DNA from 4 places in the Modicisalibacter sp. MOD 31.J genome. Region 3 is predicted to be linked to each of the others. Evidence: predicted binding sites of a transcription regulator. Region 3 holds the regulator's gene; each other region holds the start of a gene.
What was found. The regulator sigma-54, encoded in region 3, starts transcription at its own class of promoters, with help from an activator protein. The targets are predictions, from matches to a motif close to TGGCACNNNNNTTGCTNT.
Positions count from the first base shown of each region.

Region 1 (5,244 bases), on a different contig from region 3:
TGTCCGAGCGAGGCGTTCAGCCCCAGCAGCGTTCGAGACCCTCCTCGATACTGATGGAGTCGACGCCCTCGACAGGGTGGTCGGTGACCAGGTTGACGCCAGTGTTGATGAAGTCCAGCCCCGGACTGTTCTGGGGTTTCTCGCCGGTCTCGACATAGGTCTTGACCGCTTCGATGCCCTTCGAGGCCATGAGCAGCGGGTACTGCTGCGCCGTGGCGCCGATGACGCCTTCCTGAACGTTCTTCACGCCCGGGCAACCACCATCGATGGACACGATGGTGGCCTGATCCTCCAGGCCGGCCGCCTCGAGTGCCTGATAGGCCCCGGCGGCGGCGGGTTCGTTGATGGTATAGACCAGATTGATGCTCGAGTCCTTCTTCAGCAGGTTTTCCATGGCCTTGCGCCCGCGATCCTCGGCGCCGTAGCTCACGTCGTGGCCGACGATGCGCGGATCGGTTTCGTCACCCCATTTGTTCGGGTCCTTGACGTCGATGCCGAAGCCCTGCATGAAGCCCTGGTCGCGCTGCACGCCCACCGACGGCTGGCTGACGGCCAGATCCAGAAAGGCGATACGGGCTTTCTCGTCGTCCACACGTTTCCTGGCCCATTCGCCGATCAGCTTGCCGGCCTGGACGTTGTCGGTGGCGAAGGTCGCGTCGGCCGCGCTGGCCGGTTGCAGCTTGGTATCGAGCGCGATGACCATGATCCCGGCCTGACGCGCTTTGCCGATCGACGGAAAGATCGCCTTGGTATCGGACGGGGTGATCAGAATGCCGTCGACGCCCTCGTCGATGCAGGATGCGATGGCGGCGACCTGGTTCTGGTTGTCGCCGTCGTACGTGCCGGCATAGGTTGTCAGATCGACTCCCAGTTCTTTCGCCGTCTGTTCGGCGCCCTTCTTCATGGTCACGAAGTAGGGGTTGGTATCCGTCTTGGTGATCAGACAAGCGCTGACGTCCTTGGCAAGGGCGGGCGAGGCGAGTAGTGCGGCACTCAGCGCCCCGCAGGATGCCAGGGTTTTGATCCAGATTCTGTTCATTGAAGGGCTACTCCTGCGTCGCGAATCGCGTTTTATCGTTTTATGACGGCGGCGCGGCCGAGCATGGCGGGAAGCCGGAAACCGTGCGCCGTGCTTTCGATTGGGCGAGATGAGGAAAAATCTGTAAATGCATCAAAGGTCTAGTGCTTTTTGACCACCCCGGTTCGCCGACGCCCGGTCACGTGCCGGGGCGTCGGCGTCGCAGCGCCACCGATAGCCCGCCGCCTGCAGGTGGAACAGCGTTGCGGAGCGGGCCGGCGTGGCAGGATCGGGAATTCAGCGCAGCGACAACGCGCCGGGGGCGGCCTCGCCGTCGGCGGCCGCGCGGTAGGCCGCGTCTTCCTCGGCCAGCACCTGCGGTGAGAAGCGCACCAGGAAGGTGAAGAAGGCGGCAACCATCACCGCCATGCCCAGGTAGAGCAGGCCCTGCTGGTAGGTCAGCGTCTCGGCGCGGAACAGGAAGCCGGCGGCCACCGCCCCGGCGTTGCCGCCCGCACCGACGATGCCGGCCACCGCTCCCAGCGCCTTCTTGTTGATGAAGGGCACGACCCCGAAGGTGGCACCTTCGGCCATCTGGGTGAAGAGGCTGAACACCAGCATGATGCCGATGGCCACGGCGAGGGTCTCCATCTGGGCGAAACCCATCAGCGCGATGCCTTCGCAGAACATCGCGATGAACAGCCAGCGCACGCGTCCCTTGAGGCCGCCATTGCGGGCGAACAGATCCGAGAACACCCCGCCCAGTGTCCGCGCGAACAGGTTCATCAGGCCGAACAGGCCGGCGATCAGGCCGGCGGTGGCCAGGTCGAGTTCGAAATTGTCGAAGAAGTAGATGGCGGCGATGTTGTTGATGGTCAGTTCGACCCCGAAGCAGGCCGCATAGACCACGAACAGGGCCCAGACGCGGACATCCCTGGCGGCGGCGCCGAAGGTGCTGCGCATGCTGTATTCGCGTTCGCTGCGCGGCAGTTCGCCGCGTTCACGCAGCTCACTGAAGTTGCCGTCCGGGGCGTCCTGGGTGAAGCGGTAGTAGGCGATGCCGGTCAGGAACAGCACGATGCCCGGCACGACCATCGCCAGGCGCCAGCCCAGGGTCTCCTCGACGCCCAGCATCATCACCGCGGCGAAGATCAGTGGCATGACGATCTGGGTCGTGCCCCCGCCCAGGTTGCCCCAGCCGGCGGTGGTGGCGTTGGCGGTGCCCACCACGTTGGGGCCGAACATCACCGAGGTATGGTACTGGGTGATCACGAACGAGGCGCCGATCGCGCCGATCGCCAGGCGGGCAAGGAAGAAGCTCTCGAAGCTGTCGGCGAGACCGATCAGCATCACCGGCAGCGAGCCCAGGCACAGCAGCCAGGTGTAGGCCTTGCGCGGGCCGATCTTGTCGCACAGCACACCGATCGCCAGGCGCACGATGACGGTGATCGCCACCGAGGCGATGATGGTATTGCCGATCTGGGTCTTGGTCAGGCCGAGATCGTCGCGCACCACCGCCATCAGCGGGGCGATGCCGAACCAGCCGAAGAAGCAGATGTGGAAGGCGAACCAGGAGAGGTGGAAGGCGCGCATTTGCGGGGTCTTGAGACTGAACAGGCGGATCCTGTTGGCCTTGTTGCGAATGTCCATGGGACAGCCCTCATCGAGTGGTTTCGAACACGGAGTCGTGGGCCTTCGCCGTTGAAGGTCCGGGTTCGACGCACTCGTACTCGCGAGGCAAGCCTGGTCCACGTCAGTCTGCCAAGCCCCGATGCAGAAGCCGTGCCAATCGATGCGAGGTGCGATATTTCAAGCGCTTGGGCCGGCCGAAGCGGCTCTCGCCGGTGTCGTGGAGCGCCGCTTTGGGGCACCCATGACCGGAGTTGCACCCGAACGATGCACCCGGACGAGACGCCGGCGCCGATAAGACGCCCCGATCGGGCGGTGACATGCTGGCGCGATTACTGCATGAAGACTGGATGGACGGAGGAAGCAGGGCATCCCTAGCAGAGGAAGGGGCATGACAATCAGGATTCTGATCGTGGATGCCAAGGCCGAGCGGTCCCGGGAGCTCGATCGGGCGCTGGCCGAGGCAGGGTTCGAGGTGGTGACCATCGTCGACGAGCAGGACGATCTCTATGCGACCATGGCGCGCACGCAGCCGGACGCGGTGATCGTCGACGCGGCGCTGCCCGGGCGCGATACCCTCGAGCACCTGGGCCAGCTCGGCAAGCGCTATCCCAAGCCGATGATCATGCTGGCCGAGGAGGAAACGCCGGAACTCACCCAACAGGCCGCCCGGGCCGGGGTCAGCGCCTATGTCGTCGACAGCGTGATGCCGGCGCTGGTGCGCTCGATGGTCAACGTGGCGATCGCCAGCTTCGAGTCGCATCGCGCGCTCAAGGGCGAATTGAGCCGTACTCAGGAAACCCTGACTCAGCGGCGGACGATCGACCGGGCCAAGAGTCTGATCATGGAAAACCGCGGCATCGGCGAGGAAGCCGCCTACCAGTATTTGCGCAAGACGGCCATGAACCGGCGCATGACCCTTCACGAACTTGCCCGGGAACTGCTCGCCGCGACCGGCAGGCAATCATCATAGGAGACAGGCATGAACGCGATCCCGGCCGATGGCCCGTTCACCGCGCCCGAGCGGCGGCAAGTCACGCTGGGCATGTTGCCGCTCAACGATGCCGCGCCGCTGGTGGTGGCACTCGAGGAGGGCTTTTTCGCCGAGCAGGGGCTCGAGGTGACGCTCGTCGTCGAGTCGTCCTGGGCGAGTCTGCGCGACGGCCTGCAACTGGGGCTGCTCGACGCTGCCCAGATGCTGGCGTTGATGCCGCTGGCGTCGACGCTGGGGCTGGATGGCCGGCCGACCCCGGTGCTCTCGGCGTTGACGCTCAATCTCGGTGGCAACGCCATTACCGTCTCGCCCGAACTCCATGCGCGCCTGCTCGACGTGGCGCCGCACGGACTCGACGCGCCACTCGAACAGGCCCGGGCCCTGGCGCGGGTGGTCGCGGCGCGCCAACGGGCCGGCGAGGCACCGTTGCGCTTCGCCAACGTCTACCCGTTCTCGTCGCATCGCTATCTGCTGCGCTACTGGCTGGCCGCCGGTGGCATCGACCCCGATCGCGATCTCGATCTGCGGGTGGTACCGCCGCCCCAGATGGTCAGTCAACTCGAGGCGGGCCGCCTGGACGGCTACTGCGTCGGCGAGCCCTGGAACCGCCTGGCGGTCAGTCGCGGCTCGGGGGTGGTGCTGTGCGACAGTTTCGCCATCTGGGGCGCCAGTCCGGAGAAGGTGCTCGGTGTGCGAGAGGCCTGGGCCGACCGCTACCCGGCGACGCACCGCGCTCTGCTGAGGGCCCTGCTCGCGGCCTGTGCCTGGCTCGATGATACGCCGGCGCACCGCGAGCGGGCCGCGCGACGGTTGTGCATGGGCGGTTATCTGGACGTCTCGCCGCTGGTGGTCGAGGAGGGCTTGCGACTGCCGACTCAGACGGCTTCGTCGTCGGGCAGGACGCTCTTTCACCGCCACGCCGCCAACTTTCCATGGCGCTCGCAGACCCGCTGGTATGCCGCTCAGATGCAGCGCTGGGGACACCTGGACGCGTCGCTCGATCTGGAGGTGGCCCTCGCGGGCTGCGTGCGTCCCGACCTGTACCGCCAGGCGGCGGATGAACTGGCACTGTCGTGCCCGCTCAGTGATGTCAAACCGGGTGGCGAGGGCGCTCACGCCGGGCCCTGGACGCTCCCGGGAAGTCGTGGCGATATCGCCATGGCGGCGGACCGCTTCATCGACGGTGAGGTGTTCACCGCCTGATTGCAGGGTGGCGTGGCGGCAGAGACGACGAGGCCCCGCCATGGCGGGGCCTCGTCGTGCTGGTCATCCAGAACCGAGGGGTTAGATATCGTCGGGACGATGCTTCGACGGGGATACCTTCGCCAGCTGGCCGTTCTCGCGATCCTCGAGCTTGGCCAGCAGCTCCTTGGACTGCTTCTTGAACGCCGCGAGCGCCTTGCCGGACAGGTTCTTGCTCTCGGGCAGCTTGACGCGCATGGCATCCACCGGGCGATTGTTGACGATGATCTCGTAGTGCAGGTGGGGCCCGGTACTGCGCCCGGTGTTGCCCGACAGGGCGATCTTCTCGCCCATGTGGATGCGCTGCCCCTCCTTGACCAGGGTCTTGGAGAGGTGCATGTAGCGGGTCTTGTAGCCGTTG
Region 1 covers NZ_JAGXFF010000004.1:303,129-308,372, forward strand. The annotation lists gene KGR00_RS15320 (sugar ABC transporter substrate-binding protein) at 17-1,039, opposite strand; gene KGR00_RS15325 (MFS transporter) at 1,316-2,668, opposite strand; gene KGR00_RS15330 (ANTAR domain-containing protein) at 3,039-3,620, shown strand; gene KGR00_RS15335 (CmpA/NrtA family ABC transporter substrate-binding protein) at 3,630-4,844, shown strand; gene KGR00_RS15340 (peptidoglycan DD-metalloendopeptidase family protein) at 4,926-5,244, opposite strand, start outside.
Region 1: the regulator sigma-54 is predicted to act here: its motif matches at 2,972-2,989, upstream of KGR00_RS15330 (ANTAR domain-containing protein).

Region 2 (5,244 bases), on a different contig from region 3:
GGATGGAAACGCTGTACGAACTCTATGGCGATGAGAAGGCCGATCCGGCCCGTGCCGGCGACGTCTACACGGAGGTCTTCAAGCTGCGGCGCGAAATGGCGGACAACGCCCGTCAGGCGCGCGAGCGGGTCTACCGGATCATCGAGCAGGCGGGCGACGCCGGCGGCTCCCCGTAAGCGCCGGGTCATCGGGTCGTCGGGCCGCCGGGGTGTCACAACTGGCCGAGCAGATAGTCGAACAAGCGCCCCGGACTCTGGGCCAGCGGCTGCGAGAGCGGGATGCGCGGCAGCGAGAGCGGGTCGTCGCGGTGCGATAGCCAGCCGCCCTGGCGAGCCAGGCCGATGGTCACGCCGCACTCCCTGACGATGCGGCGGACCCGGGCCGAGGGGTCGCGGTCGGGGTAGGCGAACACCTGCAGCGGTTCCCGGCACAGGCGCGCCAGCGCCAGACGTGAGCGCCGCACCTGGCGGCGTATCGCCTCGTCGTCCAGGCCCTCGAGGGCCGCGACACCGATGCCGCGGGTGCCGAAGCGGATCAGGCCTTCGTTCTCCAGCCGCCGGATGCTGAAGGGGTCGATGTGCGGCGGCGGCAGATCGAGTTCGATGGTCAGGTAGTCGGTCACCGCTTCCAGCCGGTGGGCGGCGACGCCCGCCAACTGCTGCAGATAGCCGCGCAGGGCGCGGCTGTAGGCGGTGTCCCGCTGCGCGGGGGGCGCCGGCGGCAGGGGCAGGCCGGCATCGCCCAGCGCGTCGTGGATGCGCCGGGCATGCGGCCCTTGCCAGAGCCCGTCGCCGATCACCGCGCGCCAGTCGCCGCGGGCACGCTGCAGCTGGCCGCTGCTGACGAAGACGCTGGCGGGAATCGCATAATGGTCGAGCAGCGGCATGGCGGCGTCGAGGTCGTCGCGCCAGGCGCCGTCGAAGGTCAGGGCGATGCAGGCCTGTGGCTGGTGATGGGGCTGCATGACCGTCGCCAGGCTGACCACCCGGGCGATGTCGCTGAGGCTGAGCAGCAGCCGCTCGAAGCTCTCGCGCCCCAGGCACCAGGGGGCACGGTGGGGCAGGCGGGCGGTGGCCTCGTCATCGACCACCCGGGGCAGGACGAGGATCGCGCTGCGTCCCCACAGGGGCGCGACCAGACTGCGCCGCCAGTGGCCACGCAGGCGGCAGGCCAGGTCCTGGGCCAGGTTCAGACCGTTCATGGATAGCCTCTCCTTGTGCGCCTCGCGCACGACTAACCTCGGAAACATCATACCGTCTGGCGGCCCCGCGGTGGTCAGGGGTCGACTAAAGGCTTGCCGGCTAAGGAAACGCTGCATAAATGCCTGCGCGAGCGAATCGCTTCGTTGCGTGGTACTCGAAAACTCGCCTAACTTCATGTTATGTCTCGTTTTCTGCGTTCCATGCGCCTCGCGCTTCATCTCGCTCGTCGATTTATTCAGCATTTCCCTAACGGGCAGCGTCTCACCCGGCCGAGCGCTGCCCCTCCCATGGCTTGCGCTGCAGCACGCGAGCGTGACAGGCCCTCAGTCGGGTCAACAGGTCCTGCTCGGCACCGCCCTCCAGCTCGGGATCGAAGCCGCCGACCCGCTCGAACCAGATGCGTCGCATGGCCAGCATCGGTACGCGGACACCGGGACGGTGCAGGCGCTGCAGCCAGTGCGTCGCGAACCAGCCCTCCGTCACCAGGGCCGTGACGTCCCAGTGCTGGTGAAACAGGGTCTGCTCGAGGAAATCCAGCCAGCCCGGCGGCAGGTCGATGACGGGGTCGATGAACACCAGCACGTCGGACTGACTGTGGTTGGACGCGATGTTGAGCCGCTTGCCGTGGGGCTGGCTCGGTAGCAGCAGTTGCCGGGCACCGTGCGCTTCCGCCAGCTGATCCATGCGGTTGCGCGGCTTGTCGATCACCAGCCAGGTCTCCAGGCGCCCCGCGAAGCCCTGGGCGTTCTGCTCGATCGCCGCGAGAAAGCGGGCGAGGCGGAAGTAGCCACGTCGGGAATCGATGATGACGCTGTACGAGTTCATAGGGAGGGCGTCCTGAATCCGGTAATGGCCGTTTACCGTGACATCGACGCAGGCCGCCGGCTTCCTCGACGTCGGATGGCCGCTGCCCTCCGACGTGGCCCACATGTGTCCTGATAGCGTTTCTTGTTATGTAATCAAGTGTAGCCGTCGGTTTCAAAAGGTTGCAACGCCCCGGCTGGCTGATTTCCGAGATCGTGGGGAGTGATTTTTCCGGAGGCCCCCGGGCTGAGAGGGGTCATTCCCGGCAAGGGGCCGGGCCAGGCGGCGTCTCGCGCCGCATGCACCAAGTTGGTGCCTGGTACGCCTTTTTTGCATTCTTGCGGTGCGAGCAGCTGTCGGGTGCACCCCGATGGCGCGAGCGGGCGCGTTCCCGCGGCGCCGTGCCGGCCCCGCTGGCGTCGAATTTTCACTGGGATTTCATGGGGTTGTCAGATGGCGTGCGAAACGGTTGCGCCATTTTGGCACGGTGTCTGCATTTGGTTTGCCAGAACGGCACGTCATAGGCAATCCTTGGTCGGCGTGCTAAAACGACGCTGGACACGCAAGCTATCGATTCGAGCCCGAAATGCTCATTTGTGGAGGACATCATGTCTGAGAAGACACTCGCCCTGATCGAAGAACACGACGTCAAGTGGGTTGACCTGCGCTTCACCGATACCAAGGGCAAGGAGCAGCACGTAACGATTCCGGCCAGCGCTATCGACGACGAGTTCTTCGAGGACGGCCAGATGTTCGATGGTTCCTCCATCGAAGGCTGGAAGGGCATCAACGAATCCGACATGATCCTGCGCCCGGAGGACGGCACCGGCTTCCTCGACCCGTTCACCGAAGACGCGACCCTGGTGCTGCGCTGCGACATCATCGAGCCGGCCACCATGCAGGGTTACGAGCGTGACCCGCGCTCCATCGCCAAGCGTGCCGAGGCCTACCTGAACTCCACCGGCCTGGGCGACACCGCCTTCTTCGGTCCGGAGCCCGAGTTCTTCATCTTCGACGAGGTCCACTGGCGTGCCGACATCGACGGCGCCATGTACAAGATCACCTCCGAAGAAGGCGCCTGGGCGACCTCGGCCACCAACGTCGAAGGCGGCAACCTGGGCCACCGTCCGCGCGTCAAGGGCGGTTACTTCCCGGTCCCGCCGGTGGACAGCTTCCATGATATCCGCAGCGCGATGTGCAACACCCTGGAAGCGATCGGCCAGGCGGTGGAAGTGCATCACCACGAAGTGGCCAACGCCGGCCAGAACGAGATCGGCGTCAAGTTCAACACCCTGGTCAAGAAGGCCGACGAGGTCCAGCAGCTCAAGTACGTGGTGCACAACGTCGCCCACGCCTACGGCAAGACCGCGACCTTCATGCCCAAGCCGCTGGTCGGCGACAACGGGTCCGGCATGCACGTGCACTCTTCCTTCTGGAAGGATGGCGAGAACCAGTTCGCCGGCGACGGCTATGCCGGTCTGTCCGAGACCGCCCTCTACTACATCGGCGGTATCATCAAGCACGCGCGTGCCCTGAACGCCTTCACCAACGCTTCGACCAACTCCTACAAGCGTCTGGTACCGGGCTTCGAGGCGCCGGTCATGCTGGCCTACTCGGCGCGCAACCGTTCCGCGTCGATCCGCATCCCGTACACGTCCAGCCCGAAAGGCAAGCGCGTCGAGTGCCGCTTCCCCGACCCGACCGCCAACCCCTACCTGGCGTTCGCGGCCATCCTGATGGCGGGCATCGACGGCATCAAGAACAAGATCCATCCGGGCGACGCGATGGACAAGAACCTCTACGACCTGCCGCCGGAAGAGGGCAAGAAGGTGCCGACCGTGGCCAACAGCCTCGATCAGGCCCTGGAAGCCCTGAACGACGACCGTGCCTTCCTCACCGAAGGCGGCGTGTTCACCGACGACATGATCGATGCCTACATCGAGCTGAAGGACGAGGAAGTCGAGCGCCTGCGCATGGCGACGCACCCGGTCGAATTCGACCTCTACTACAGCTGCTGAGGGCCTCGGCCGGCCCGCGATGGTCTATCGTGGGTCGTGCCGGTCGTCTTCCGCCGGCTTGCTCGCAAGCCGCACCGAAGGGGCTCGCCACGGCGGGCCCCTTTTGCGTTTTGCGTTACACTGCCGGAGGATCGCCGTCCGGCGCCGGTACGGGCGGGACAATGAGCAGAGAGGGCAGGGACGATGATGCGGCGTCTACTCGCGGTGGGCTTGGTGATGGGGCTGGCATGGAGCATGGCCCAGGCGGCGACGGTCTATCGCACGACCGATGCCCAGGGCAACGTGGTCTTCACCGACCGGCCGGTGGACGACGCCCAGCGCGTCGACCTGGCGCCGCTGACCGTTGTGCCCTCGGCCAGTCCGTCGTCGACGCCGTCGGCGGCCCCGAGCCGCGAGACGTCGTCGTCGAGGCGAGCCATCGGTCAGCCGTTCATGCCCTATACCACCTTTCGCATCGCCTCGCCGCCGGACGGCAAGACCCTGCCCACCGGCGCCGCCGGCAACGTCCAGGTGATGCTCGATATCGAGCCCGACCTGCGCCCGGACCACAAGGTCCGCCTGCTCGTCGACGGCAACGTCAGCCAGTCGGCCCTGCATACCAGTGCCTTCATGCTCACCAACCTGGATCGCGGCGAACACACCCTGCGCGCCGAACTGCTCGATGGCGACGGCAAGGTGCGTCATCGCAGTGCGCCGGTGACACTCTACGTCCAGCGTGCCAGCGTTAATCTGCCCGCCAACCCCAACAACCCCGCCAACTGAGAGGGTGTTTACAAAATGCCTGCGCTCGACAATACGGCGTTAAAATCGGCCTAAAAATGCTCATTTAGCCCTTGTAAACTCCGCTTTTTCGGCCGATTTCGCCTTGTCTTGCCTTCGCTCGCCGACTTTGTAAACACCCTCTGAGGCGACCGCGCCGGCCGGAAAAGGGTTCCGGCATGGCGCGTCGTGCCATCTTCGCCGTCTCGTGCTGCACCGCCGCAACGCCGCCGGGTGCCGACGACGCCTGCCCGGGCGTGCCATTCTGGCGCGGCAGGGTTCGACCTGATGCACCATAATGGTGCGTAACGGCGCGCGGCGGCGGCGCGGATCTCGCGTCGTTACGGTCTTTCGCAGAGTGGCGCGCTTTTTGCAAATCGACAGCTAACGAGTCCCGGAATGTCGGAACGAGCCATGTATCAACGCCTGCTGGAGAATCTCACCACCGCGGTCGTCCTGCT
Region 2 covers NZ_JAGXFF010000003.1:674,108-679,351, forward strand. The annotation lists gene KGR00_RS13650 (hypothetical protein) at 1-176, shown strand, start outside; gene KGR00_RS13655 (polysaccharide deacetylase family protein) at 212-1,201, opposite strand; gene KGR00_RS13660 (hypothetical protein) at 1,464-2,027, opposite strand; gene glnA (glutamate--ammonia ligase) at 2,615-4,024, shown strand; gene KGR00_RS13670 (DUF4124 domain-containing protein) at 4,208-4,786, shown strand; gene glnL (nitrogen regulation protein NR(II)) at 5,198-5,244, shown strand, end outside.
Region 2: the regulator sigma-54 is predicted to act here: its motif matches at 2,487-2,504, upstream of glnA (glutamate--ammonia ligase).

Region 3 (5,244 bases):
CGACGACCTCGCGGTCGCGGCCGCTGAACGGCCTCAGGCGCGGGTCCCAGAAGGGGTTGGGCAGGCAGCGTGCGTCGAACACCGTGTCGGCGTCGAGGGGCACGCCACGCTTGAAGCCGAAGGATTCGAAGGTCAGGGTGAGCCGGTCGCTGCGGTGATGGGCCACCTGTTCGGCGATACGCCCGCGCAGTTCGTGAACCGAGAGTTGCGAGGTGTCGATCACCAGATCGGCGAGATCGCGAATCCGCGACAGGGCGTCCTCCTCGGATTCGATCGCCTCGGCGAGCGTCATCTCGCTGTCGCGGGTCAGCGGGTGGCGGCGGCGAGTCGCCGAATAGCGCTCGAGGAGGATCTTGTCCTCGGCGGTGAGGTAGACCACCTGACAGTCGATACCGCGGCTGCGTACCGTGTCGAGCTGGTCGGGAAAACGCGCGAGGGCGACGGGCAGATTGCGGGCGTCGATGCTCACGGCGATGCTCGAGCGGTCGGTGTCGTCCTGCTGGAGCTCGTCGATCAGGGCGTCGAGGAGCATGGCCGGCAGGTTGTCGATGGCGTAGAAGCCGAGGTCTTCCAGGGCCTGCAGGGCGATCGACTTGCCCGACCCGGAACGACCGCTGATGATCACGAGCTGCATCGAGCGGCTCTCCCTGGTGGCGATGAGTAAGGCGGGGCGACGCGGCGCCCCGGGGAATGTTGACACGTTTCGCGCGTGGCGCGAAGCGGTGTCCGGCCGTCAGGGAGCCTGTCGCGCACTGGCCGACGGGTCGCCCTGGTGGCGGATCGCGTCGAGCAGGATGTCGTAGAGGTCGCGCTGGCTCTCGCTGTGGCGCAGACGACTGCGCGTGTCGGCATCGTTCATGATGCCGGCGACCTGGCCGAGCAGCGCCAGGTGCGTGTCATCCGCTTCCTCGGGAACCAGCAGGACGAAGATCAGATCGACCGGCTCGCCGTCGACCGCATCGAAGTCGATGGGCTCCTGGAGCTTCAGAAAGCCGGCGATCGGGGCCTTGCAGTGCGGATTGCGCGCATGCGGAATGGCGACACCGTTGCCGATGCCGGTACTGCCCAGGCGTTCCCGTCCGATCAGCCGGCTGAAGACTTCCTGGCTGTCGAGGCTGGGCGTGTTCTGCGCGATGAAGGTACTGAAGAACTCCAGTACGCGTTTCTTGCTCCCCCCGGGCACCGCGAACAGGGTGCGCTCGGGGGGAAGGATGGCTTCCAGTGTCATGATGGAGGGGTCAGCGGGCGCCGGCGCCTTGCGCGCGGGCCTGGGCCTTCTCCTTGTGCTTGACGAGCTGGCGGTCGAGCTTGTCGGCCAGCGCGTCGATGGCGGCGTACATGTCCGCATTCTCGGCTTCGGCGTGCAGATCGGCACCGGCGGCGTGCAGGGTACAGGCGGCCTGTTGACGCTCCTTCTCGATCGACAGCGTCACCTGGGCCGTGGTGATGTTGTCGTAATGGCGTTCCAGCCGCATGAGTTTCTCGTTGACGTAGTCACGCAGAGCATCCGTCAGTTCGACGTGATGGCCGGTGATGTTGGCTTGCATGGGCACGCTCCTGTTACCGCGGGTGGTGGCTCGATTGTAACCCTTTTTGCAGCTTAGCAAACCCCCGCGGGATTACCCGAGAGGCAGGCGTGAAATTTGTCGTTCGCGGGCGGGCGTGTCGGCGGGGTGACGGGGAGCGGCACCTTCCCTGTGCCGGGCGGGACGCGGTGTTCAGGCGAGGCGCTTGCGCTCGCTGGAGGAGGGGATGCCCATGGCCTCGCGATACTTGGCCACGGTGCGTCGCGCGACCTGGATGCCGTCCTCGGCGAGCAGGTCGACCAGCTTGCTGTCGGAAAGCGGCTTGCGCGGCGGCTCCTCGCCGATCAGTTTCTTGAGCCGGGCGCGGATGGCGGTGCTGGAGTGCGCGTCGCCTTCGCCGCCGACGTGGCTCGAAAAGAAGTACTTGAGTTCGAAGACGCCGCGCGGGGTATGGATGAACTTCTGGGTGGTCACCCGCGAGATGGTCGATTCGTGCATCTCCACGGCCTGGGCGATGTCGGCGAGGATCAGGGGCTTCATGGCTTCCTCGCCGCGCTCGAGGAAGTCGAGCTGGCGCGTCATGATCTCGCGGCCGACCTTGAGCAGGGTGTCGTTGCGGCTCGACAGGCTCTTGATCAGCCAGCGGGCCTCCTGCAGGTGCTGCTTCATGAAGGTATTGTCGTCGCTCTTGTCGGCGCGGCGGATCAGGGCGGCGTAGTCGGGCTGGATGCGCAGCCGTGGCAGCGCCTCCGGATTGAGCTCGATGCGCCAGCCGTCGCGTACGCGACGGGCGAGCAGGTCGGGGATCACGTAGTCGCTGGCACTGTCGTCGAAGGCCTGGCCCGGGCGCGGGTCGAGCGCGCGGATCAGGGCGATCACCGAATCCAGCTGGTCGTCCTCGAGGCGCAGGCGCCGCTTGAGCAGCTTGCGATCGTCACCGGCGAGCGCTTCGAGGAACTGGCGAACCAGGCGCTTGGCCTGGGGCAGCAGCGGCGTGTCGTCGGGCAGGGTACCGAGCTGGAGCAGCAGGCACTCGCGCAGGTCGCGGGCGAACACCCCGGTCGGGTCGAACTGTTGCAGACGGTAGAGGACCTGCTCGACGTCGCTGGCGCGGAGTCCGGCGAGGCCCTGGGCGCGAAGTCCTTCGGCGAGGGTGTCGAGCTCGCCGTCGAGATAGCCGTCGGCGGTGATCGCGTCGATCAGGGTCTCGGCGATCAGCCGCTCGCGGGTGTCGAGATCGGCCATGTCGAGCTGCCAGAGCAGGTGGTCCTGAAGGCTCTCGCCGGCGGCGTTGCGGTCGAAGTCGGGGCCATCCTCGCTGCGACTGCCGGCCGGCGCGAGGTCCTGATAGGTATCGGACCAGTCGCTGTCGACGCTCAGTTCGTCGGGGATGTCCTGGCTCCAGTCATCCTCGGCCGGTTCGCTGGACGTGGTCTCGCCGAACTCTTCCTCCATCTCGAGCATGGGATTGGACTCGAGCGCCTGCTGGATCTCCTGGCGCAGGTCCAGCGTCGACAGCTGCAGCAACTGGATGGCCTGCTGCAGCTGTGGCGTCATGGTCAACTGGGTGCCGACCCGAAGCTGCAACGTGGGTTTCATAGCCATGGCGAAGAAGCGTCATCGAGAGAATTTGTCGACACGTTATCCTGACGCCGAAAGGCTTGCAAGCCTTAAAGCAATAACCGTGCCACTATTCCGGCGGCCGGCTAGCGGCGATGCCTTGCAGGACGCGGCGCCGAGGCAGGAGGGGCGGGACGGCGCCGGTCGCGACTACAGGCGGAATTCGTTGCCCAGGTAGACCTCGCGGACCTTCTTGCTGGCGAGGATCGCCTCGGCGCCGCCCTCGGCGATGATCTGGCCGTCGCCGACGATGTAGGCCTTGTCGCAGATATCCAGTGTCTCGCGGACGTTGTGATCGGTGATCAGGATGCCGATGCCCCGGTCGCGAAGCTGGCGGATGATGCCCTTGATCTCGCCCACCGAGATCGGATCGACGCCGGCGAACGGCTCGTCGAGCAGGATGAAGGCCGGTTCGGTGGCCAGCGAGCGGGCGATCTCCACGCGGCGGCGTTCGCCGCCGGACAGGCTCATGCCCATGTTGTCGCGAATGTGGTCGATGTGGAACTCCTCGAGCAGGTGCTCGAGCTGCGTCCGGCGGGCGGCCTTGTCGAGATCCCGGCGGGTCTCGAGGATCGCCATGATGTTGTCGGCCACCGAGAGCTTGCGGAAGATCGAGGCCTCCTGAGGGAGGTAGCCGATCCCCGCGCGAGCCCGGTGATGCATGGGCGCCCGGCTGAGGTCCTGGTCGTCGATCGCCACTTCGCCGGCGTCGGCGCGCACCAGCCCCACGATCATGTAGAACGAGGTGGTCTTGCCGGCGCCGTTGGGGCCCAGCAGGCCGACGATGCTGCCCTGACCGATGGTCAGGCTGATGTCCTGGACCACCCGGCGATTCTTGTAGCTCTTGGCCAGATGGCTGGCGGTGAGCGTCTTCATCGCGGACGATTCTCCTCGGTTGTCGGCGCTCGTCATTGCGACGACTTGGGGGTGAGGGTCATGCGCACGCGCTGGTCCTGGCTGCCCTGGGCGTTGGAGCGGGCCTGGACCTTGCGACTGTCGAGATAGTATTCGACATAGGCGCCGTTGAAGGTGTCCTTGGCCTGATGCAGCTCGGCGTGGCCGATCAGTTCGACGCGGCGCGCCCCGGCATGGTAGACGACGGTGTCGCCCCAGCCCTTGACCAGTTCGTCATCGGGGGCCGGGCGCTGCTCGAGGTAGGCGCGCTGCTGCTGGCCGGTGGCGGTGACCCGGGTCACTTCGCCCTGGTCGTTGCGTTCGATCTCGACCCGGTGGGCCTTGAGCACCATGCTGCCCTGCTGCATGTCGACGTTGCCGGTGTAGACGGCGGTGCCGGCGCGGTCGTCGAGCTCGAGGCGATCGGCGGCGACGTTGATGGGTTGGCTGGCATCGCTCTCCAGCGCCATGGCCGATGGCGCGAGCAGGGTCAGCGCGGTCAGGCCGAGTCCGGCGAGGTAGGCTCGCATGGGTATCCTCACTGTTGACTGATCGGCGGGTGAAAACCGTGGACGTCGCCGGCCAGGCGCAGTTGGCCGGTGTCGATCCAGGCGTCGAAGCGCTCGCCGCGGACCCGCTGGCGGTGCTTGTGAAGCACCGTCTCGGTGTCGCTCCAGGCGTGGCGCTGGTCGGCATCGTAGATCAGGGTCTGGCTGTTGATCCGCCACCCTTCACCGGGCGTCTGGAGCTGGGCGTCGCCGGTCAGGATCAGCGGGTTGCCGCCGGTTTCCAGCCTACCCTTGTCGGCGGTGGCGAACCAGACCCGGCCCTTGGCGTCGACGAGCCGCCCATCCGGGGTGTCGAGGCGGGTCACGTCGTCACCCGGGGTGTGCTCGAGACGCGGTGTGGCGAGGCGCTGGTAGGCCTGGCCCTGGCTGTCGAAGCGCGTCAGCTCGGCGTCTTCGAGGTAGTAGTCGGGCTCGCCGGTCTCGCCCTCGGGGACCGGGCCGGGCGGCGCGCTGCCGCGCTGTTCGATGACCGAGAGCACCCCGCCCAGCGCGATCAGCAGCACCACGAGCCACCACTTGGCCGACAGGCGCGGGAGACGCATCGCCATGTCAGGCCTGGCCGTGCAGGTAGGTGTCGAGCACCGACGCCCAGTGGCCCTGGAGCTCGAGCAGGCCGTCGCAGATCTCGCGGACGG
Region 3 covers NZ_JAGXFF010000001.1:1,163,820-1,169,063, forward strand. The annotation lists gene rapZ (RNase adapter RapZ) at 1-634, opposite strand, end outside; gene ptsN (PTS IIA-like nitrogen regulatory protein PtsN) at 734-1,228, opposite strand; gene raiA (ribosome-associated translation inhibitor RaiA) at 1,239-1,547, opposite strand; gene KGR00_RS05175 (RNA polymerase factor sigma-54) at 1,719-3,131, opposite strand; gene lptB (LPS export ABC transporter ATP-binding protein) at 3,297-4,022, opposite strand; gene lptA (lipopolysaccharide transport periplasmic protein LptA) at 4,055-4,570, opposite strand; gene lptC (LPS export ABC transporter periplasmic protein LptC) at 4,579-5,157, opposite strand; gene KGR00_RS05195 (HAD family hydrolase) at 5,159-5,244, opposite strand, start outside.

Region 4 (5,244 bases), on a different contig from region 3:
CGCCTGGCGATAGTCGTCGATCAGCGCCGGGATCTCGTCGAGCGCGAGGGCACGCGGTGTGCTGGCCGGCGCGCGGCCGGCCGAGCCGTCCGCGAACTCGATGAAGGCCTGGGCGCCCTCACCGCGTAGCGCGCTCGGCGCCACCGGCGGCTGGCCGCCCGGCTGCACGGAGTCGTGCGATACCCGGCCGACGTGCCACAGCTGCAGCGCCATGCGCCCGCCGGCGTCGTGAACCGCCTTGACCACCTTGCGCCAGCCCGCTTCCTGGGCATCGGTATAGATGCCCGGGGTATAGACGTAACCGCGCGCGGTGGGCGAGATGTTGGTGGCCTCGCTGATGATCAGCCCGGCCCCGGCACGCTGGGCATAGTAGGTCGCCTGCAACTCGCCCGGCACCATGTCCGGCGTGCGGGCGCGGGTCAGCGGCGCCATGATCACCCGGTTGGGCAGGCTCAGACGCCCGACCTGCAGCGGGGACAGCAATCTCTGGTATGCCATGGTCTCTCCTTGGCCAGTGAAATCGTCGGCTCGAGAGAGTATATGGTAGCCATTAGAGCGCTAATCAATGGCGGCGACGATGGTTTTTACCGATCAGGGGCATAGGCAACCACCATCACCGCCGAGGCATGTCAGGCCGAGAGCTGACGGGTGGGGCCGAAGGTCTCGAAACGACGCTGTGCCCCGGGCACACCCAACTCGGCCAGTTGCTCGTCGACGCTGCGCATGAAGCCGTAGGGGCCGACCATGTAGCAGCGGGCCTCGGGGCTCGGCAGGTGGCGCGCCAGCAGCTCGCGATCGAGGCGGCCAACATGATCCGGCGCGTCATCATCCCGCGGCGACTCGTAGAGCGTCACGGTTCTGAGCTGTTGCGGGTAGCGGGCCTGGAGCGCGGCCAGTTCGTCGGCGAAGGCGTGTACGCTGCCGTCGCGAGCGGCGTGCACATAGGTCACCTCACGGCCCTGGGCCAGCGCCTCGTTGGCGAGCGACAGCATCGGCGTCTGGCCCACCCCGCCGCTGAGCAGCATCACCGGCTCACGGCCTTCGTCGAGGGTCAGGTCGCCGGCCGGCGGCAGCAGTTCCAGCGTGGCGCCGACGCCCATGTGGGCGTGGAAGTACTCGCTGACCCGGCCGCCGGGCTCGCGCTTGATCGACAGCCGATAGGTCCGGCCGTTGGGGGCCGCCGACAGGCTGTAGTGACGGTAGACCGGTTCGCCGTCGAGTACCAGCCGCACGCCGATGAACTGGCCGCCGCGGAAGTCGGCAACGGGGCCACCGTCCTCGGGCGCGAGCACGAAGGAACGGATCTCGGCGCTCTCGTCGCGGGTCTCGGCGACGCGGAAGACCCGGGTCCCGCTCCAGCCGCCCGGCCGACCGGCGAACTCGGCATAGGCCTCGGCCTCGAGCTCGATCAACAGGCCGGCCAGCTCCTCGTAGACGGCCTGCCAGGCATCGGCGATCTCGGGGGTGACGGCATCGCCCAGCACCTCGCCGATCGCTGCCATGAGGCACTCGCCGACGATCGGATACTGATCGGGACGGATACCCAGCGAGACGTGCTTGCCGACCACCAGGGCCAGCGCCGCCTTGGCCTGTTCACGGTCGCCGCGCAGTTGCACGTAGCGCAGCACCGAGCCGGCCAGGGCCCGCGGCTGGCTGCCGGTGGCCTGGTGGGCGGCGTTGAACAGGGCCTTGACCTCGGGGTAACGCGCGAACATCAGCGGATAGAAACGCGCGGTGATCGCCTCGAGATGCTCGGCGACGACGGGGGCGGTGGCGGCGACCAGCTGTTCCTGTTGCGGGGTCAGCATGGATGATTCTCCTGAAAGATGGCGTGACATCCTGATAGAGCAACCGCCGTGCCAGCGTGCCAGTGCCTTGATCATCCGCGACACCCTGCCACACCCCGTGTCGCCAGCCCCCGCCACCGGCGGCGCCGAGCCCGCCGGCTCCAACCACCGGCGCGGGCCGTTGGCCACCGCCAGTCACGGAGACTGTACAAACGACAGCCATTTTGCTGTCATTTCGACAAATTCCGCTGAAGAGCGTCTTAATGACACCGTTCTACCGCGCCCTGCGCGAGCTGCTCACCCGGCTCGCCGACGGCGAACCGATCGAGACCCTGCATCCCTGGTGGTCGACCCTGCTCGCCACCCTGGTGGGCGATTCACCGGCCGACGCCAGCACGCTGATGGTGACGACCGACGCCGGGTTGCAGCCGGTCGCCGTGCTCGGCCTGCCGGCCGACGTGCGCGGCCGCCATTTCTCGCTCGACGCTCATCCACGCCTGGCGGCCATCGCCAGCCACGCCGCGGTCTGCCGCTTCCCGCCCGACAGCCCGCTGCCCGACCCCTTCGACGGCCTGATCGACGAGGACCTGAGCGCGGTCCACGACTGCCTGGGCGTGGCCCTGCGCGACGGCGAACGGTTGATCGGCGTGCTGACCCTGGACGCCCTCGAGGCCGGCCGGCTCGCCACGCTGGACGACGAGGAGCTGCTGGCCAAGGCCCGCCTGCTGGGCACCTGCCTGCGCCTGGCCAGCCAGCTCAGCCAGACCCGCTCGCGACTCAGCGAGGCGCTCGATCAGGAGCGCCAGCCGCCGGTGACGATGCACTGGAACAGCCCGGCGATGCGGCGGCTCGACGAGACCATCCGCCTGGTCGCGCCCACCGACATGTGCGTGCTGCTGCAGGGCGAGACCGGGGTCGGCAAGGAGCGGGTAGTGCGCGCCCTGCACGCCCGCTCGGCGCGCCATCGCGGCCCGCTGGTCCAGGTCAACTGCGCCAGCCTGCCCGAGTCGCTGATCGAGAGCGAGCTGTTCGGCCATCGCCGCGGGGCCTTCTCCGGCGCGATCCAGGACCACCGCGGCCACTTTGCCATGGCCGACGGCGGCACCCTGATGCTCGACGAGATCGGCGAGTTGCCGCTGGCCCTGCAGCCCAAGCTGCTGCGCGCCCTGCAGGAAGGCGAGATCCAGCCGCTGGGCAGCGAGCGCGTCCAGCGTGTCGACGTCCGGGTGATCGCCGTGACCAACCGCGATCTGGCCGCCGAGGCCGCCGCCGGACGCTTCCGCGAGGATCTCTACCACCGCCTTGGCGCCTTCCCGCTGCAGGTGCCGCCGCTGCGCGAGCGCCGCGAAGATATGCCGCTGCTGGTCGGCAGCTTCCTCGCCGACAACCGGGTCCGCCTGGGCGTGAGCAACCTGCGCCTGGCCGCCGAGGCCGAGGCCGCGTTGCTCGCCTGGCACTGGCCCGGCAACGTGCGCGAGCTGGAGCACACCCTGGGCCGGGCGGCCCTGCGCGCCCTCGGCGAACGGCTCGGTGAACGGGTCCGCGACCACGGCGCCGACAGCCGCCGCCAGGCCGTGATCCGCATCGAGCGCCACCATCTCGATCTGCCCACCGACGAGCCGGCTGCGACGACGCCGCCGCCCGAGCGCTCTGCCGCGACCGGCTCCGATGTCCCCGCGACCCGGGGCGACTGGCCGGTGCTGCGCCAGGCCACCGAGGACTTTCAGCGCCGCTATATCGACGAGGCACTGAATGCCCACGACGGCAACTGGGCGGCCACCGCTCGCACCCTGGGGCTGGACAGCGGCAACCTGCACCGCCTGGCACGCCGGCTGGGGCTCAAGTCGCCGACGCGCCCCCACAAAAAACCCGCCGGTAATGCCGACGGGTCGGGAGCGCGTTAGGGAAACACTGCACAAATGCCTGCACGGGCGAATCGCTGCGTTGCGCGGTGCGCGGAATCCTCACATATACCCCATATGCTGCGGTTCCTGTGCGCCGGGCGCCTTGCGCTTCATCCCGCTCGCCTATTTGTTCAGCGCTTCCTTAGGACGACCTTGGTTTAGAACGGGATCTCGTCGTCAAAGTCATCGAAGCTGCCGGGCTGCGGGGCGCCATAGTTGCCGCCCTGCTGGCCGCCTTGCTGACCACCCTGGGCCGGCGGCTGCTGCGGAGGACGCTGCTGGGGCGCGTTGTTGCCATAGCCGCCCTGCTGGCCGTAATTGCCGCCCTGCTGACCGTAACCGCCCTGCTGTCCGCCGGCGTTGCCCGGCTGCTGCTGCGGGGCGAAGTCGCCGCCGCCGCGCGAATCGAGCATCTGCATGTCGTTGCAGACGATCTCCGTCGAATAGCGGTCCTGGCCGTTCTGGTCCTGCCACTTGCGGGTCTGCAGCCGGCCTTCGATGTACACCTTGCCGCCCTTCTTGAGGTACTGCTGGGCGATTTCGGCGAGCTTGTTGAACAGCACCACCCGGTGCCACTCGGTCCGCTCCTGGCGCTGACCGCTCTGCCGATCCATCCAGGTATCGGTCGTCGCCACGTTGAGGTTGGCCACCGCCGTTCCCGACGGCGTAAAGCGCACTTCAGGGTCCTGACCCAGATTGCCGATCAGGATGACCTTGTTCACACCACGGGCCATGTTTGACTCCTTGCTGTTGGACGGGCGTTCAGGCGCCCGATGTGTCGTGTCGGGTACCGGCCACGCGGGCCAGGGCATCGGTGTCCAGGCGCTGCCGGTCGACCTTGAGATAGGCCACGCCCTCCTCGGGCACCACCATCACGTCCTCGACCCCGGCCACGGCGGCGAAGCGGGACATCAGCGTGTCGAACGCGTCGTGGCCCTCCTCGAGCGCGACGATCTCGCTGGACAGATGCCGCGGCGCGGGCATCTTCCAGATCACCGCCAGCCAGACCGCGCCGAGCAGGGCGGCGCCGAGAAATACCGCATCATACCCGAAATGCTGGGATAGCGCCCCGCCCAGCACCCCGCCGAGGAAGGCGCCGAGGAACTGGCTGGTCGAATACACGCCCATGGCGGTGCCCTTGGCGCCGGCCGGGGCCAGCTTGCTGATCATCGACGGCAGGGTGGCCTCGAGCAGGTTGAAGACCACGAAGAAGGCCCACAACAGCCCCAGCAGCACCCAGCGCTGATGGCCGATCTCGCCCAGCGCCAGCAGGATCAGTGTCATGCCGGCCACCGAGCCGAGGAAGGTCGCCTTCATCTGGCGGCGTTTCTCGGCGACGATCACCAGCGGCACCATGCAGACGAAGGCCAGGCCCATCACCGCCAGGTAGAACCAGCCCTGGTGCGAAGCCTGGATGCCCACGTCGACCAGCCGGAACGGTACCGCGACGAAGGCGGCGGTGAGGATCAGGTGCAGGGCGAAGATCGAGAAATCCAGGCGCAGCAGGCTGAGGCTCGACAGCGTGCTGTGCAGCTGGCTGCGATCCATGCCCA
Region 4 covers NZ_JAGXFF010000005.1:548,651-553,894, forward strand. The annotation lists gene KGR00_RS19530 (alkene reductase) at 1-498, opposite strand, end outside; gene hmpA (NO-inducible flavohemoprotein) at 630-1,808, opposite strand; gene norR (nitric oxide reductase transcriptional regulator NorR) at 2,051-3,691, shown strand; gene ssb (single-stranded DNA-binding protein) at 3,850-4,425, opposite strand; gene KGR00_RS19550 (MFS transporter) at 4,454-5,244, opposite strand, start outside.
Region 4: the regulator sigma-54 is predicted to act here: its motif matches at 1,845-1,862, upstream of hmpA (NO-inducible flavohemoprotein).